Regions from separate parts of the Burkholderia sp. KL41 genome, predicted to be linked through region 1. Evidence: riboswitches for the same ligand, from Rfam matches in the RefSeq annotation. Region 1 holds a riboswitch; each other region holds the start of a gene.
What was found. Region 1 has a riboswitch for cobalamin ahead of PQB87_RS13815 (hypothetical protein). Riboswitches for the same ligand answer to the same signal wherever they lie in the genome.
Positions count from the first base shown of each region.

Region 2: it holds a riboswitch for cobalamin, as region 1 does, so the genes downstream of both, cobG (precorrin-3B synthase) here and PQB87_RS13815 (hypothetical protein) in region 1, are expected to answer to the same signal.
Region 3: it holds a riboswitch for cobalamin, as region 1 does, so the genes downstream of both, cobA (uroporphyrinogen-III C-methyltransferase) here and PQB87_RS13815 (hypothetical protein) in region 1, are expected to answer to the same signal.
Region 4: it holds a riboswitch for cobalamin, as region 1 does, so the genes downstream of both, PQB87_RS25600 (TonB-dependent receptor domain-containing protein) here and PQB87_RS13815 (hypothetical protein) in region 1, are expected to answer to the same signal.

Region 1 is NZ_CM174446.1:2,934,814-2,939,018, forward strand. Features, by position in the region: gene cobT (nicotinate-nucleotide--dimethylbenzimidazole phosphoribosyltransferase) at 1-460, opposite strand, end outside; gene PQB87_RS13805 (ABC transporter ATP-binding protein) at 513-1,328, opposite strand; gene PQB87_RS13810 (FecCD family ABC transporter permease) at 1,325-2,323, opposite strand; gene PQB87_RS13815 (hypothetical protein) at 2,320-2,541, opposite strand; cobalamin riboswitch at 2,607-2,860, opposite strand; gene PQB87_RS13820 (hypothetical protein) at 3,015-3,365, shown strand; gene PQB87_RS13825 (cell division protein ZapA) at 3,362-3,676, shown strand; RNA gene ssrS (6S RNA) at 3,758-3,939, shown strand; gene PQB87_RS13835 (EVE domain-containing protein) at 4,011-4,205, shown strand, end outside.
Region 2 is NZ_CM174446.1:1,942,915-1,947,119, forward strand. Features, by position in the region: gene PQB87_RS09005 (precorrin-8X methylmutase) at 1-342, opposite strand, end outside; gene cobG (precorrin-3B synthase) at 335-1,738, opposite strand; cobalamin riboswitch at 1,806-1,996, opposite strand; gene PQB87_RS09015 (hypothetical protein) at 2,139-2,435, shown strand; gene cbiE (precorrin-6y C5,15-methyltransferase (decarboxylating) subunit CbiE) at 2,560-3,822, shown strand; gene PQB87_RS09025 (cobalt-precorrin-5B (C(1))-methyltransferase) at 3,822-4,205, shown strand, end outside.
Region 3 is NZ_CM174446.1:1,913,562-1,917,766, forward strand. Features, by position in the region: gene PQB87_RS08880 (cobyrinic acid a,c-diamide synthase CobB) at 1-562, opposite strand, end outside; gene cobO (cob(I)yrinic acid a,c-diamide adenosyltransferase) at 565-1,167, opposite strand; gene PQB87_RS08890 (cobalamin biosynthesis protein) at 1,205-1,582, opposite strand; gene cobA (uroporphyrinogen-III C-methyltransferase) at 1,579-2,388, opposite strand; cobalamin riboswitch at 2,499-2,736, opposite strand; cobalamin riboswitch at 3,593-3,857, shown strand; gene PQB87_RS08900 (HoxN/HupN/NixA family nickel/cobalt transporter) at 4,046-4,205, shown strand, end outside.
Region 4 is NZ_CM174447.1:1,805,327-1,809,531, reverse strand. Features, by position in the region: gene PQB87_RS25610 (hypothetical protein) at 1-221, opposite strand, end outside; gene PQB87_RS25605 (helix-turn-helix transcriptional regulator) at 389-1,447, shown strand; cobalamin riboswitch at 1,537-1,729, shown strand; gene PQB87_RS25600 (TonB-dependent receptor domain-containing protein) at 2,072-4,000, shown strand.

The DNA of each region.
Region 1 (4,205 bases):
CGAGCGCCGTCATCGCCTCGTCGCGCGTCATCGCAGGTTCCGTCGCGAAGTTGCGCGTGCCGCGCGCGACCGGCAGCGACACCAGGCGGTCGGACAGCGGCAGCGGCGACGCGACGCCCGCATCGACGATCTCGAGCGTGCTCTGCGCGACGCCCGAGAACGCATTGATCGCCGCGCCGCCGGCGAGGAAATTCGCGACCATCTGTGCGGTCACCGCTTGCGGATAGGGGCTCACGCCTTCGGCGGCAATCCCGTGATCGCCGGCGAACACGATCATCACGGGACGCTGCACGACCGGCCGCTCGGTGTGCTGGATCAGGCCGACCTGCAGCGCGACTGCCTCGAGCTGGCCGAGGCTGCCGGGCGGCTTGGTCTTGTGGTCGATCACATGCTGCAGGCGCTTGCGCAGCACGTCGTCGAGCGGTGCGATCGCGGGCGGGAAGTGGGTCGGGGTCGTCATCGGGAAGCCGTGTCGTGGGCGCGGCGTGCACCGCGCATCGGAAAAGGAAACGTCATTGTCGCTCGGGCCACGCCGGCAGCAGCGCGTCGCGGCCGTTCTCGCGGATCAGCACGAGCGGATAACCGAACGCGTCGCTCGCGCGCTCGGGTGTCAGCACGTCGTGCACGGGGCCGGCCCACGCGTGGCCACGGCCGTCGAGCAACAGCGCATGCGTCGCGAAACGCCGCGCGAGGTTCAGATCATGGCACGAGAACAGCACCGCGCGCGGGCCCGCGTCGAGCCAGGCGGCCAGCGCGGTCAGGCAATCGATCTGGTGATGCAGGTCGAGATGCGCGAGCGGTTCGTCGAGCAGCATCAACGGCGCGTCCTGGCACAGCGTCGCGGCCAGCGCGACGCGCTGCCGCTCGCCGCCCGACAGCGACAGCACGTCGCGCGACGCAAGCGCGGTCAGGTCGAAGGTCGCCAGCGCGTCGCGCGCGGCCGCGCGGTCGCCGTCGCGCTCCCAGCCCCAGCCGCCGAGATACGGAAAGCGGTTGAGCAACACCGTATCGAACACGGTCGCGCTGAATGCGTCGTGCAGTTGCTGCGGCATCAGTGCGCGGCGCTGCGCGAGCTGCGCGGGCGGCCATGCGGAAAGCGGCCGGCCGTCGATCTCGACGTGTCCGCCGGCCGGCGGCTGAAGCCCCGCGAGGGTCGCAAGCAGCGTCGTCTTGCCTGCGCCGTTCGGCCCGGCGATGCACCAGATCTCGCCCGGACGGAACGCCTGCGTGAAGCTATCGAGCAGCGTGCGCGCGCCAGCCTTCAGCGTCAGGCCGACGGCCGCGCAGCTCATCTCGTCGCCGCTGGCGCGCAATGCGGCACGGGTCATCGCATCGGCCTCCTGAGCAACATCCACAGGAACACCGGCACGCCGATCAATGCGGTCATCACGCCGACCGGCAGTTGCGCGGGCGCGATCGCGGTGCGTGCGAGCAGGTCGGCGGCCATCACGCCACCGCCGCCCGCGAGCATCGCGGCCGGCAGCAACATCCGCTGGTCGTTGCCGAATGCGAGCCGCAGCGCGTGCGGCACGACGAGGCCGACGAAGCCGATCGTGCCGGCGGTCGTCACTGCGGCCGCGGCGGCCAGCGATGCGACGAGATAGATCCGCACACGCAGGCGCGCGACCGGCACGCCGAGCGCGAGCGCCGTCGCATCGCCGCGCAGCAGCACGTTCAGTTGCGGCGCGGCCGGCAGTGCGATGCACGCGGCCAGCAGCAGCGCGCCCCACGCGAACCACGGTGTGCTCACGCCGTTCAGGTCGCCCGTCAGCCAGAAGATGATGCCGCGCAGCCGCGCATCGGGCGCGAGCGACAGCAGCAGCGTGACGAGCGCGCCCCACCCCGCCGCGATCACGACGCCCGTGAGCAGCAGCCGCGGCGACGCATCGCGCGACTCGCCGCGCCCCAGCTCGCGGCGCGCGAGTCCGAGCACGAGCACGACCGACACGAGCGAGCCGGCGAACGCCGACACATCGACGAGCCACCATGCGCCGCCCGCGATCATCGCGACGAGCGCGAAGCCGGCCGCGCCGCCGGACACGCCGAGCACGTACGGATCGGCGAGCGGGTTGCGCAGCAACACCTGCAACAAAGAGCCGGCCAGCGCGAGCAGCGCACCGCACGCGAAGCCCGCGAGCGCGCGCGGCAGGCGCAGCGTGCGGACGATGTCGGCGAACAGCGCGTCGCCGCCATGCGGCACGAGCGACGCGAGCGCCTGCCACGGCGACATCGGTACGCTGCCGATCGACAGCGACGCGACGAACAGCAATGCGACCGCCGCGGCCAATGCGGCCCAGATCGCGGTGGCGCGCACGGCGCTCATGCGGCCCTCCGCGCGACGGACGACACTGCGCGCATCGGCGCGCTACCGCTGCGGGCCGGGCGCGACATCGGCGCAGTGCAGCGTGTTGCAGGCATACCCAAGCTCGTGATCCTTGCGGTCAGGTGGTCGACGCGCGCGACGACCTTCCGGTGGTCGCCCGGTTCGAGAACGTCATCAAGATGGCAGAAATCGGCGCCGCCGACGATTGGGGTCAGCATCGAAGATCAATCCCGTGAAGCACTGCACGCCCCGCTTCCCCGCAGGCCGCGCGTCACGAAGCCCGTGCGGGCTCCCCGCCTCGGCCGGTATCCGGGCTGGCGGCGGTCCGGCTCGCCTTCCCGCGCGAAGACGCGCAGTGGCCCGCGTCCGCATGCGAAACGTGCATGCGGAACGCGCCCGAGCCGGCCTGCGTCATGCAACGCGGCCGCTTACCGTTGCGGGGGCAGCGCAGGTTGGCGGCGTCCTGGCGGAGCCCGCGCCCTGCTTCCCGTTTAACCGCGCGTTGCACGCGCGAGCACCGAGGCGGCGCCAGTTTAGGAGCGGGTCGCACGAGCGTCAAGGAAGCATCCGGGCACGCACGTGACGCGCCGATTCGCGGCAAGAAGCAGGGGTGTTACGACTGGAAACGTTACAGATGTCGGTTTGCGCGTTATTCCGCGCTAAAATGCTGGGTCTTTAGAGGACGCAGCAAATGCTCAACGAACTCGAAACCCTATCTCAAAATATTGGCCGTCTGATTTCGCTGAACAAGCGCTATCACTCGGAACGGCTCGCGCTCGAGGAGCAGGTCGCGCAATTGCGCGCGGACGCGGACACGGTCCGCGCGGAACTCGCGCAACTGCGCGACGAACGCAATGCGCTCGCGGCCGAGCGCGACACGCTGTCGGCAAAGATCGACGACGCCCAGGTGAAACTGAACGCGATTCTCGAAAAGCTGCCGCGCTCGAAAAGTGCGGAGCAAGCCGACAACCAGCTCGACCTGCTGGATGCGCAGGCGCGTACGGATGGCGATGACGCGGCCAGCCACGGAGAACATGCATGAGCACCAAGCAGATCGAAGTCTCGATTCTCGGTCAGGCCTATCGGCTCGCCTGCTCGGCCGAGACCGAAGCGGCACTGCTCGAAGCGGTCGCGCGCGTCGACGCCGAAATGTCGAAAATCCGCTCGAACAGCTCGGTACGCGGCACCGATCGCATCGCCGTGATGGCGGCGCTGTCGCTCGCTTCCGAATTGCTGCGGCTGCAAACGAGCGTGCGGCACGGTGAAGCATTTCCGGCGGAGGAAATCCGTCGTACAATGCACCAGATGAATGAACAGCTCGGCGCGGTGCTCGCACAGCACGAGACGCAGTAACGTTTTAATCGATGCGTCGATTCCCCTTGATCTCGGCGATCAACGGTGGTCAAATTGGCGCATCGAATCACAGTTCAGTCAGCTTCCCTGCCTGGTTCGCCAAGGTCATATATTCCTTGAACCAATGCCATGTGCACGGTTGCGGAAATTTGTAGCACGGGCGCGCGCGTCACTCTGTCTGATGTACCCGAAGTGCTGCTAACTGCGACCAATTCTGAACCTCAGGTTCAGGATGCCGGCCTAGCGGCCAAGGCGGGGGCCTATCCAACGGCATCGGGCGAAGCCCGGTGCCGTTTTCTTTTGTAGCAGCCTCTTTCTGCGTCGATCACGATCCATGCAATACTGGCTGATGAAGTCCGAACCGGACGAAGCAAGCATCGACGATCTCGCCAACGCACCGCAGCGCTCGCTGCCGTGGACGGGCGTGCGCAATTATCAGGCGCGCAATTTCATGCGCGACACGATGAAGATCGGCGACGGCGTGCTGTTCTATCACTCGAGCTGCCCCGAGCCGGGCATCGCGGGCCTC
Region 2 (4,205 bases), 990 kb from region 1:
ACGCGTGTTGCCGAGATCCCGCGCGAGATCGGGCACTTCCGGCTCGCCGAGCGTGCAGATCACGCGGTTGCCGGCCGGCAGTCGCGCGCGCGTGATGCCTTCGGCGACCATGCGCGCGTCGCACAGGATCGGCGCGCCGGCCGCGAGCGCCGTGCGGCCCGCCGTGCCGGCGCCGGCCGAGAAGCGCAGGTCGTAGACGACGTCGACCATCCCGCACGCATGAATCACGCGCACCGCGAGTTTCTCGAGGTCGGGCGGAACCTGCGACAGGTCGGCCTCGGCGCGGATCGTCGCGAACGACTGGCGGTAAATTTCCTGCCCGTCGCGAATGTAGTCAAGCATCGGTGGTGTCCTGGCTGTGCCGTGCGCCCGTCAGTCGGGCCGCGGCCTGGTCAATCGTCAGATGGCGCGCGAGCGGGGCGCCGAGGCCCGCGGCCGCATCGCGCCGGTAAAGGTCGTAGTGCGCGGGCGCAACCGCGACGAGCGTGTGCGTCGCGGGATGCGGCAGCGCGCAATGGCGCTCGCAGCCGGTCAGGTGCACGTCGACCGCATGGCCGATGCGCGCGGCGAGCGCGAGCGCGTCGTGTTTCGTGTCGGCGCGCGCCTTCGCGCAGCCCGCGCTGCCGGTGCACGCGACGAGCGACGCCAGCGGGTCGGACGACGCGCAGACGAGGCCGAGCGACGCCAGCGCATCGAGCGTGGCCGGCGCGCGTTCACGCGGGACGCGATGCATGAACACGCCTTGCCAGGGCGTCATCGACAGCGTGCCGTCGCCGTCGGTTTCGGCCAGCGCGGCGAGCCGTTCCAGTTGCGTGGCGTCGAGCCGGCCGAGCGGGAATTGCGCGCCGACGTGGCAGCGCGCGGCATCGCGCGACGGGTGTACGCCGAAACGCAGCACCGGATCGGTGCGCGCGCGGCGCCAGCCGGCGAGCGCCGGATCGGCCGCAAGCGCGAACGGCACATAGTGCTGCGCGCGCTCGAGCAGCGCGCGTTCGCCGCAGGTTGCGAGCAGGGCACGCATTCGCGTGACGTCCGCCGGCGCGAGATCGAGGAACGCGAGCAGCAGCGCGCGGACCAGCGCGACACCTTGATCGGGCGCGACATCGACCGAGGCCGGTCGGTCGTCGTGCGCGACCGGCGGGCAGCCGGCCAGCCCGGCCGCGATGCGTACCGCACCGTCGCCGCGACGCCACGCGGCCAGCCAGATGTCGTGCGGATGATCGAGCGCCGCAACCGATTCGCCGCCGTCGAGCTGGATCGAGAATTTCGGCGACAGCTCGCCACGGCGCGGCTCGCGCGCCAGCATGTCGAGGAGCGGCGCGGCGAGCGCGCGGCTGTCGACGAGGGCGGCGGGGTCGTCACCGGCGAGCGGGCTGAGCATCACGTTGCGGACGTCGTCGCTCGCGGCGAGCGCGGCGGTATCGGCGACGGCATCCGCGGTTGCGTCGACGGACGGGCCGAGGCCCGCGTCGAGCAACGCGCGTATCAGCGCGTCGGCCGCGCCGTCGCGAATGCCGCGCAGCTGGAGATTCGCGCGATTGGTCGCGTCGATCGCGCCGGAGCCGCAGGCACGCGCGGCGGCGGCGATCGCGCGCGCCTGACGCGCATCGAGCCGGCCGCCCGGCAGCTTGATCCGGCACAGCCCGCCGTCGGCGGCCGCAACCACGCGCACGAGCCCCGGGCAAGCCGACGGGCGCGCGACGGGCGACGCAGGAATCGAATCGGGGGCGGAACTCACGGGGTACCGGGGCAGTGTCGCGCCGCGGCCAACGCGTCGGTACACCCCGCCCGACGCCGACTGGCACGCACGCACTTTCTGGCCGGCAGGTCTCCTGGCTGACAGGTCGGCGCCGGCTCCCGGCCTTCCCGGTGAAACCAGTGGCATGAGGGGGAGATCGGCTCGCTGTCTACAGTTGCGGGGGCAGCCACAGCGGCGCGTGGTGCGCCCTGTGTTCCCTCTTCGGCCCCGAAGGGCACCGGCGAACGAACGGCCGTAGGATACCCGATTTTCGCGACGATCCGGCATCGGCGGTGCGTCGCGCAACCGCGTCGCAGCATGGCCGCAGACGGTTTTGCGCTGTCTCGCAAATGGTAGGATTGGCGCCTCGACATCAGATCGGCGACCGCCGGCATCCGCCATGAAACTCGGCAGGACGGAACTGTTCGGCATGGGCATCGCACTGGGCCTGCTGGCCATCCCCGCATGGGTCCTGCTCGCATGCCTGCTGATCCCGCTTGCACCGTCGGCCGAGTGGCCGAAGAATGTCGGGCTCGCCGGCCTCGGCGTGCCGATCGTCGCGGGCGGCACGCTCCTGTACAGGAAAAGCGGGGCGCGGCCGCTCATGTGGCTGCTGCTCGGCTGGCTGCTGATCGCGTCGATCGGCGGCATGGTTCTGGCCTTGCTGACGTTTGTCGTCGGCGTGCCGCTCGGCTGACGTCGTGGCCGTGCCGCACCGGCCGTCGGGCGATGCGCACGGCATGGAAACGAATCAACGCGCGGCGCTCCGGCAGCCGCGCATCGCAACAAACGGGATGGAATCGAACGATGGGGAAGGGTGCATGACGGCGTGGCTGACGGTAGTGGGCATCGGCGACGACGGTTACGCGGGGCTCGGCCGCAGCGCGCGCCGCGCGCTGCTCGACGCGACGCTCGTCGTCGGCGCGAAGCGGCATCTCGACATGCTGCCCGCACGGCTGCCGGCCGCGCGCGAAGCGTGGCCGTCGCCGTTCGACCTTGCGGGCGTGCTTGCACGGCGCATGTCGCCCGTCTGCGTGCTCGCCAGCGGCGACCCGATGCTGTTCGGCGTCGGCGCCACGCTCGCGCGCTCGCTGTCCCCTGACGAATGGCGCGTGCTGCCCGCGCCGTCGTCGCTGTCGCTGGCGGCCGCCCGCCTCGGCTGGGCACTGCAGGATGTCGGCTCGGTTTCGCTCGTCGGCCGTCCGCTTGCGGCGCTCGCGCGCCACCTGCTGCCGGGCCGCCGCCTGTTCGTATTGAGCGCCGACGGCCGGACGCCGGCCGCCGTCGCGGCCGAACTCGTCGCACGCGGCTTCGGGCCGACGCGCATCAGCGTGTTCGAGCATCTGGGCGGCCCGCTCGAGCGGCGTCTCGACGGGCTAGCGCAGGACTGGCGCGTCGCCGAAACGGCCGCGCTCAATCTGGTCGCGCTCGACTGCCGGGCCGGCCCCGACGCACCGCGCCGCGCGCTCACGCCCGGCCTGCCCGACGATGCATACCGCCACGACGGCCAGCTCACCAAGCGCGACCTGCGCGCGATGACGCTCGGCCGCCTCGCGCCCGTGCCCGGCGAGCTGCTGTGGGACGTCGGCGCCGGCAGCGGCTCGATCGGTATCGAATGGATGCGCGCGCATCCGTCATGCCACGCGATCGCGATCGAAGCGCATGCGGAGCGGCAGCGCTTCATCGAGCACAACCGCGACGCGCTCGGCGTGCCGGGCCTGCAACTCGTCGCGGGCCGCGCGCCCGAGGCGCTCGCGGGGCTCGCCGCGCCGGACGCGATCTTCATCGGCGGCGGGGCGACCGCGGCCGGTGTGCTCGACGCGTGCTGGGCATCGCTGAAACCCGGCGGCCGGCTGGTCGCGAACGCGGTCACGCTGCAGGGCGAGCTGGCGCTCGCCGCATGGCGCGAGACGCACGGCGGCACGCTCACGCGCGTGTCGCTCGCGCATGCCGAGCCGCTCGGCCGCTTCGACACGTGGCGTCAGGCGCTGCCGGTCACGCTGTACGACGTGCGCAAGCCGGCCACGGTCGACACGGCCGGCACGGCGGCATCGCCAGCCACGACGCATACGACGGACGCGTGATGCGCGACGAGACCCCCGAACAGCCCGCGCCGCTACGCTTCGGCTACACGACCGGCAGTTGCGCGACCGCGACGTCGCTCGCCGCCGCGCGGCTGCTGCTCGCGGGGCATGCGGACGACGCGGTCGAGATCGTGCTGCCGAAGGGGCAGCGCGTGATGATGCGGCTCGAGTTCTGCCGGACGACGGCCGACGGCGCGGAAGCCGGCACGATCAAGGATGCCGGCGACGATCCGGACGTCACGCACGGCGCGCTGATCTTCGCGCGTGTCGCGCTCGCGGCGGCGCCCGGCGTGCGTTTTCATGCGGGGCCGGGCGTCGGCACGGTCACGCGCGCGGGGCTGACGCTGCCGGTCGGCGAACCGGCGATCAACCCGGTGCCGCGC
Region 3 (4,205 bases), 1.0 Mb from region 1:
GCAGGCCGAGATGCCGCTCCGGCAGCGCGATGCCCGCATCGGCCGGCACGTGCCCGAGCCAGCGCAGGTCGTCGGGCAGCGCCTGTTGCAGCAGTTCCGCGTGCCGGGCCGAGCCGACGCGGTTCGCGAGCACGCCGTGAAACGGCAGCCCCGGCCGGAACCGGGCGAGCCCGAACGCGATCGCCGCGAACGTCTGCGCCATCGCCTTCGCGGAAATCACCGCGACGACCGGCACGCCGAACGCAGCCGCGAGGTCGGCACTGCTCGGCGTGCCGTCGAACAGCCCCATCACGCCTTCGATCAGGATCAGGTCGGCATCGCGTGCGGCATCGGCAAGCAATGCGCGGCAGCCGGCCTCGCCGACCATCCCGAGATCGAGCGCATGAACCGGGGCGCCGCTCGCGCGTTCGAGCAGCATCGGATCGAGAAAGTCGGGCCCGGTCTTGAACACGCGCACACGGCGGCCGAGCCGGCGGTGCAGCCGCGCGAGGCCGGCCGTCACCGACGTCTTGCCCTGGCCCGACGCGGGCGCACTGACGAACAGCGCGGGGCAGGCGGGCATGCTCAGAACTCCACGCCGCGCTGCGCCTTCACGCCTTGCTCCTTGTACGGATGCTTGACGAGCCGCATCTCGGTGACGAGGTCGGCCGCGTCGATCAGCGCATCGGGCGCATGCCGCCCGGTCACGACGACGTGGACCGAGTCGGGACGCGCGGCAAGCGTCGCGAGCACTTCGTCGAGCGGCAGGTATTCGTACTTCAGCACCGTGTTCAGCTCGTCGAGGATCACCATCCGGTAGTCGCCGCTTTCGATCATCCGGCGCGCCTCGTCCCAGCCCTTGCGCGCGGTCGCGATGTCGGCGTCGCGGTTCTGCGTGTTCCACGTGTAGCCGTCGCCCATCGTCACGAAATCGCACTCGGCAACCGCGCCGAGGAAGTCGCGCTCGGACGTGTGCAGCGCGCCCTTGATGAACTGCACGACACCGAGCCGCATGCCGTGGCCGAGCACGCGCACGGCCATGCCGAACGCGGCCGTGCTCTTGCCCTTGCCGTTGCCGGTGTTGACGATCAGCAGGCCCTTTTCGTTGACGGCGGCGGCCTGCTTCTTCTCGTGGCCCGCGCGGCGGCGTTCGGTCATCCGTTGATGGGATTCGGCGTCGGTTTTCATCGGATTCGTCCTGTCGAAAGAAAGCGAAACAAAGGGTTCAGAGCGGGCCGGCGAGTGCGACCGTCACGCCGTCCCGGATGGATTTGGGGCCCAGTAGCCGGCCGTGCGGCGCCGCGAGCTGCGCGCACGGCTCGGCCACGCCCGCGACGCCGAAGCGGGCGAGCGCGGCATCGGACGGGCCGCTCACGGCCAGTTCGGGGCGGCTCGCGAGTTGCGCCGCGTCGAACGCGACGAGCGGCCAGCCGCGTCTCGCGCACAGCGTGCGCAGCGCGCGTGCGCGCGCCTTGTCGGCGAGCGTGGCGACGAGCGCCGGTTCGGCAGCCGGGTACCGCATCAGCGCGACGCGGATCGCGGCATCGAGTTGCGCGGCCGTCACGTCCGCGCGGAAACCGACACCGATCGCGACGCGCATCATGTGCGGCTGCCGAGTGCGGCACGTACCGCGGGATCGTCGGCGAACGCCGCGACGCGGCCGATCACGACGATGGCCGGCGAGCCGATGCCGGTCGCGCCGACCTGTTCGACGAGCGTGTCGAGCGTCGCGAGCACGTGCCGCTGTTCGGGGCGCGTCGCGTTCTCGATCGCCGCGCACGGCGTGTCGCCGGGCAGGCCGCCTTCGCGCAGCGCGGCTGCAATCGTGTCGAGCCGGCGGATGCCCATGTAGACGACGATCGTCATGCGCGTGGCCGCGAGCGCGCGCCAGTCGGGTTCGTCGGCGCCCGCGCCGTGGCCCGTGACGAAGATCACGCCCTGCGCGTCGCCGCGCTGCGTGACCGGAATGCCCAGCGCGGCTGGTGCGGCGATGCCCGCCGTGACGCCGTTCACGACCTCGACTCGAAATCCCGCGGCGCCGAGCGCGGCCAGTTCCTCGCCGCCGCGGCCGAACACGAACGGGTCGCCGCCCTTGAGCCGTGCGACGCTGCGGCCCGCGCGCAGGTGCGCGAGCATCGCCGCGACGATCGCCTCCTGCGGCGTCGAGGCATGGCCGCCGCGCTTGCCGACGTGCTCGATGTGCGCGTCGGCGCGCGCATGGCGCAGCACGTCGGGGTTCACGAGATCGTCGACGAGCAGCACGTCGGCCGAGCCGATCGCGTGGACGGCCTTGAGCGTCAGCAGGTCGGCGTCGCCGGGGCCGGCGCCGATGAGCCACGCGCGACTCATCGGGCGCGGCACGGCGCGCACCGTGTCGAAACAGTGGAAAGGGGAAGGCGGGCGGCACATCGGCGGCCGGCAGACAGGCAACGCATAACGGATCGGGCGAAGCCCGCGCGAACGCGGGCGGAATGCGCACCCGATCCGTCCCCCGCGGATCGGGCGTTCGGCGAGCGTCGGGCTCGCCCCTTGCGTCGGCCGGTATCCGGGCTGGCCGCTTGCCAGGCCGCAGCCTTCCCGCCCGGTGGAAGGGCAGTGGCATCGTGGGCGGCATGGGCGCGTGCGCGGGGAAGCGCGTCGCGCGGGCGGCGTACCGTTGCGGGGACAGCACAGGCAGGGCGACGATCCGCCTCCTGTTTCCCGTTTAACTGCATGCACGGAATGCGCATGCGAGCACCGAACGCGGCGCATACGATAGCACAGCGCACCGGCGCAAACGCATGCGGGGTGGGCGCTCACCCGTCGTCGGTCTTTGCGACGCTCGGCGAACATGTCGCCGAGCAAATGAAAGCCATGCCCCGATCCCGCAAAGCGCGGCGGCGCACAGTCGCCAGGTGTTTCAAGTAAGGCTTCGGCAACCGCCCGCGCCTCCGGACGAGCCGGAACTGCCGCCGATGCCGCCGCGATTCGGGCCACAGACCGCGGCACCGGCCAGTGCGCCGGCGGCCGATGCGGCTCGATGCCGATTGCGAAACAGGTGCGATATACGCGATCGGCTCTTAGTCGCAGCGGGCTGCTTCACAAGCACCGCTTCGATTCCCGTAGCGTTTGCAGAATGCAGTACGACCACATCAGTACTTTCGCGACCGTTGCAAGAGGGGAATCCATCCCCTTCAGGGCAAACGGAAACAAGAGCGCCATCGACAGCCATACGGCGATGGCCACATACAATCGGACAATATTCATGGTCTGAACGAATGTGTCGCAGTGGTTTATCTCGATCATCGAAAACTGTCTGAAGCGGACAATCGAATATCGGCTGCGCAACGTCAATCATCCGAATCTCCAAAGAGAATGAACGTTTCTGCGCGCAACCCCACGCTGCACCTGCTGCGGCGCTGGCCTTGCGATTGCGGACAACGTGAACGGCCGTCAATTCTGAAAAACCGCTTCGGATGGCGAGTCGTACTGCTTCGCGCTCGATCCCGCACGGGTTGTCGGGTGCGTCAGACAGTCGAACGATTTCCCCGGCAAACCCGCGCCGGATCGCTGCCCGCCGGTTCATCCGGCCGGCCTGGCCGCTCGTCGCCTTGACGCTCCCGCCCCCGGCGCCTACACTCGCACGCGTTTTGGTGCTCGCGCGCGCCGCTCCGGCGCGCGCAGTTAAACGGGAAACAGGGAGCCTGCCTGCATCGCAGTCGAGCCAACCTGTGCTGCCCCCGCAACGGTAAGCGAACGCATCGTGCCCGCCGCGATGCAACGCCGCTTCGCCGCATGCCGCGCGCATGCGGACGACCGCCACTGGATGCCTTGCGCATCCGGGAAGGCGAAGCGGCGTGTTCGTCAGCCCGGATACCGGCCTAAACGTTGGGGTTCAGCGCCGCGGGGAGGCGGCGCATCGTCCACGGCCGCAGCGTGCCCGACACCCGAGCGTTTCCCGATTCCCGACGTCCGGCCGCCTGCGCGAGCGCGCATGTTCCGGTGCGACGAAGGGCCGGATCGCGCGGGGCCGCGCAGCGACGGCCGTGTTGGCATTCTTCATGTCGACCGTTCGCAAGGGAGCGTCATGCCCGATTCGCTGTTTCGCCTGTTCAACGACAGTCCGTCCGGGTTGCGCGGCAAGATCGTCGCGATCTATGCGCTGCTGATCGCCTTCAACGCAGGCGCGTGGATCTGGGCATTCGCCGCCTTCCACGGCCAGCCCGTGCTGCTCGGCACCGCGCTGC
Region 4 (4,205 bases), on a different replicon from region 1:
GTCAGCGCGCGCATCCGGTAGTAGGCCGGCGCATCGGCCACGTGCCAGGTCAGCCACAGCGTGCTCGGCTGCCCCGGCACCGCGACGGGCGGCGACACCCAGTGGCCAGCCGCCGTCAGCCCGCGTGCCGCGTGGCCCGGCAGGTAGCGGTCGCGCAGCAGCGCAAGCACGTCGGGAATGCGCTCGGGCGCGAGCGTGATTTCGTCTACGATCTGGATCATTCGCGTGTCGTCCGTAGTCGTTCGTGACAAGGATCGGCGGCCGGCCTACGCCGTTCCGGCGAGGCCGCGGGTGGCCGGCGTGGATAGCATTCTTGCGTGGCGGCGATGAGCGGGCCCCTACCGGCCCGCTCACCGGCCCCTGTCGCAACGATCAGATCGGGAAACTCATGAAACAGCGCGCCATGCCGGCCCGCGGCCGTATCCTGCCGGGCCTCGGCGCGCGCCTGCTGAGCGAACTCACGCGCAGCGGCGCGCCGCCGGCCGACCGCGATGCGCAGCCACCTCGACCGGCGACGACACCGGGCGATTTCGTCGCGCTGTACCGCGACGCGATCGAGCGGCTCGAGGCGCGGGTCGCGCGCGGCGACGGTCACCCGCCGATGCGCAAGCGCGAAGTCGACCTGATGTGCCGCTGCCTGCTGAGTTGCGCAACGCTCGCCGACGCGATCCGCTGTGCGGCCGAGTTCTGCGAAATGCTGCAGCCGCGCGCCGGTCACCTGACGCTTGCGATGCGCGATGGGCGTGCGCTGTTCCGGATGGATTCGCTGCGGCGTACGCGCAGCCCGGCCGCGTGCCTGGTCGACCTGACCGGGCTGTTCTGCTACCTGCAGCTGTTCGGCTGGCTGATCGGGCAGCCGTTGCGGCCGACCGACGTGTGGCTCGGCCATCCGCGCCGCGACGACGCGATGCCACTGCTCGGACTGTTCAATGCGCCGGTTGAAGTGGGCCGCAAGACCTACGGTTTCGCGTTCGATGCGGCGCGGCTCGCGTGCCGCGTGATCCGGCAGCCGGCCGAGCTCGACGCGTTTCTCGTCGATTTTCCGTTTCGCCTGATCGATGCGGCACCGGCCGTCGTGTCGTGGACGCAGCAGGTGCGCGGTTTCCTCGATGCGGCGCTCGCGCACGAACAGGCGTTGCCGGCACTCGCCGAACCGGCCGCGTGGCTCGGGGTCAGCGAGGCGACGTTGCGGCGGCGGCTGATGGCCGAGCACACCGGTTATCACGCGCTGAAGGAGCAGTGTCTCGCCGAAGCCGCGCAACGCTGCCTGCGCGAATCGGACTGGCCGGTCGCGCGGATTGCCGCGCATCTCGGGTTCGGCGGCGAGGAGGCGTTTCGCCGCGCGTTCGTCCGGTGGACAGGGGTCGCGCCGAGCCGGTTCAGGCGCGATCGCACGGCGTCGAACCACCCTGTTTCATCAGACATGAAACGCGGCGCCGACGCATGAAGGAAAGGATTTCGAAAGGATTTGCCCGGCAATGACGTTTTTTCGCATCCCTGCGTCGCCGGATATTTGACGTAGCGGCGCGCACGCCATTACCCTTGCGCGCTGATGGTGCCCGGAGACGGGATCAAAAGGGAACGCAGGAGAGGCCATGCCTCGAATCTGCGGCTGCCCCCGCAACTGTGAGCGGTGAATTCGTGCCACTGCGTGCCACTGGGAAACCGGGAAGGCCCGCACGAATGACGACCCGCGAGCCAGGAGACCTGCCATCGACCCGAGGTCCAGGCAGCCGCACCGGGCGGGGTGTCCCGGAGCGCCAGGCACCGCCGTTGGCGGTCGCCCGCTGCATGGACGGCCCGACCTCAGGATCCGCCCGATGTCCATTGTTACCGCATCCGCTTCCGCACCGGAAGCGCCGCGCCGGCACGCCGCCGGCCTGCACGGCCCGCCCGCACGCACGTGCCGTCCCCCATCGACTGCGTCCGCCGGCGTGCGCCGCGCCGACGCCCGCGACACCGGCCTGCCCGGCCCGGTCGCGCGATAACCCGATCACCGATAACAAGACCGGTGCTGCCCGCCGCCCGCTCACGATCGACGCCAGCGCAGCCCGACGACAACGACAGCCTCATGAAGATTCGACACCTCCTTGCCACGTCCGCCGCGACCGCGCTCCTCTCGCCCCTCGCCCACGCCGCCGGCGACACCGCGGTTTCGCAACCGGCCCCGGCCGCCGAAGGCACCGACCTGCCGACGATCGACGTGACCGACACGCGGCGCCTGCCCGAGTCGTTCGACCAGCGTTATGCGACGACCCAGGTGCTCACGCGCACCGATCTCGACCGGCTGTCGCCGAGCGACCCGAGCATCACGCAGGCGCTTGCGACGCTGCCCGGCGTGACCGTCTCGCAGAACGGCGGCCCCGGTTCGTCCGCGTCGGTCAGCATCCGCGGCTCGTCGGCCAACCAGGTCGCCGTGTTCATCGACGGCATCCGGATCGGCTCGCCGACCACCGGCATCGCGCCGTGGGCCGACTTGCCGACCGAAGCGTTCGAACGTGTGGAAGTGATTTCGGGGCCGGCTGCCGCGTCGTTCGGCGCCAATGCGATGGGCGGCGTCGTGCAGCTCTTCACGCGCCGCGCCGCCAACCAGCCGAACCAGACGACCGTGTCGTTCGGCGGCGGGTCGAACAAGACGTTCGACACGCAGCTCCGCACGTCGGGCACGGTGCCGTCGACCGGGCCGCTCGCCGCGCTCGGCGGGCTCACCTACTCGCTCGGCCTGCGCTCGTACAACACGGCCGGCATCGACTCGACGCGGCCCGTGCTGCCGTACCATGAGGCCGGCCGCAACCCGTACCACGCGCAGGATCTCGATGCGCGCCTCGGCTACGCGCGCGACAACTGGTCGATCTCGACGTTCGCGCTGTATCACCGGTCCGATCTGTCCTACGACAACAGCGGTTATGCGAACCGCCAGCTCGATCATCAGCTGACGACCGGTATCGCGTTCCATCTCGACATCACACCCGACACGCAGCTCGACCAGTCGTTCGGTTATGCGAACGATCGCCAGTTCCTCTACGCGAGCGATCCGGCCATCCCGACCGACCAGATCAATTCGCAGCGCATCAGCACGTCGACGTCGTTGACGCATCAGGAACGCGGGTTCCACCTGTTCGGGCTGCCGCTGTCGGGCGAGACCAAGCTCGCCTACGACTTCACGCGCGAGCAGGCGTTCCTGCCGGTCGATATGCCGGGCGGCATACCGACGCGCAACGATTCCGCGTTCTCGCTGCATCAGTCGGCGACGCTCGGCAGCGTGACGATGTTCCTCGCGGGGCGCCATGAAATCATCGCCGGGCAGTCGGTGAATACGGGTAACGCGGCGCTGTCGTGGGCGATCACGCCGGTGTATACGGCGCGCGTGTCGTACGGCAATGCGTTCAAGCTGCCGACGTTCAACGACCTGTACTACCCCGGCTACGGCAATCCGGATCTCAGCCCGGAACGCAACACGTCGGTCGAGGCCGCGGTCGATGCGAACACGTCGTACGGTACGTTCACGGCCGCGATCTACGACACGCGGGTCACCAACCTGATCGCGTACAACCCGGCGACGTTCTCGCCGATGAACATCGGTCGCGCGCATATTCGCGGCATCGACCTGTCGTACAAGGGGACGATCGGCCGCTCGACGCCGGTGAGCGTCGCGGTCGGGATCCTCAATCCGCAGGACGAGACCAACGACTCCTGGCTCAGCCGCCGTCCGCGCCAGACGGTCAGCGTCAACATCGATCACACGTGGGATGAACTCCACCTGCATGCGTTGAGCACGGGGGCGTCGCTGCTTTACGGCGGCACGACGTTCGACGATCCGGCCAACTCGACCTATCTGCCGTCGTACCTGACGGTGGGCCTGCGCGCGTCGTACCGGATCAATTCGCACCTGACGGTGTCGGCGACGGTGTCGAACCTGTTCGACCGGCAGTACATGACCGCGTATGGATACAACACGCTTGGGCGGACGGCGTTCGGGAAAGTGAGTTACACGTTCTGACGGGTGATTGAGGAGACCTTGGCGCGGTGGGCGGCAAGGTCTCCCGTCGGGAAGCAGAGTTTGATGCTTCCGTCACCGGGTATGGGAAACGGTATTGCGACCCAAACCCGTCTACGGGCTGGTGACTGCGGATCTGCCGGTCTTTCGGTCGCGCCACGGGCGTCAATGTCCGTATCAACACTGTTAGACTGCGGACGCCTTCCCC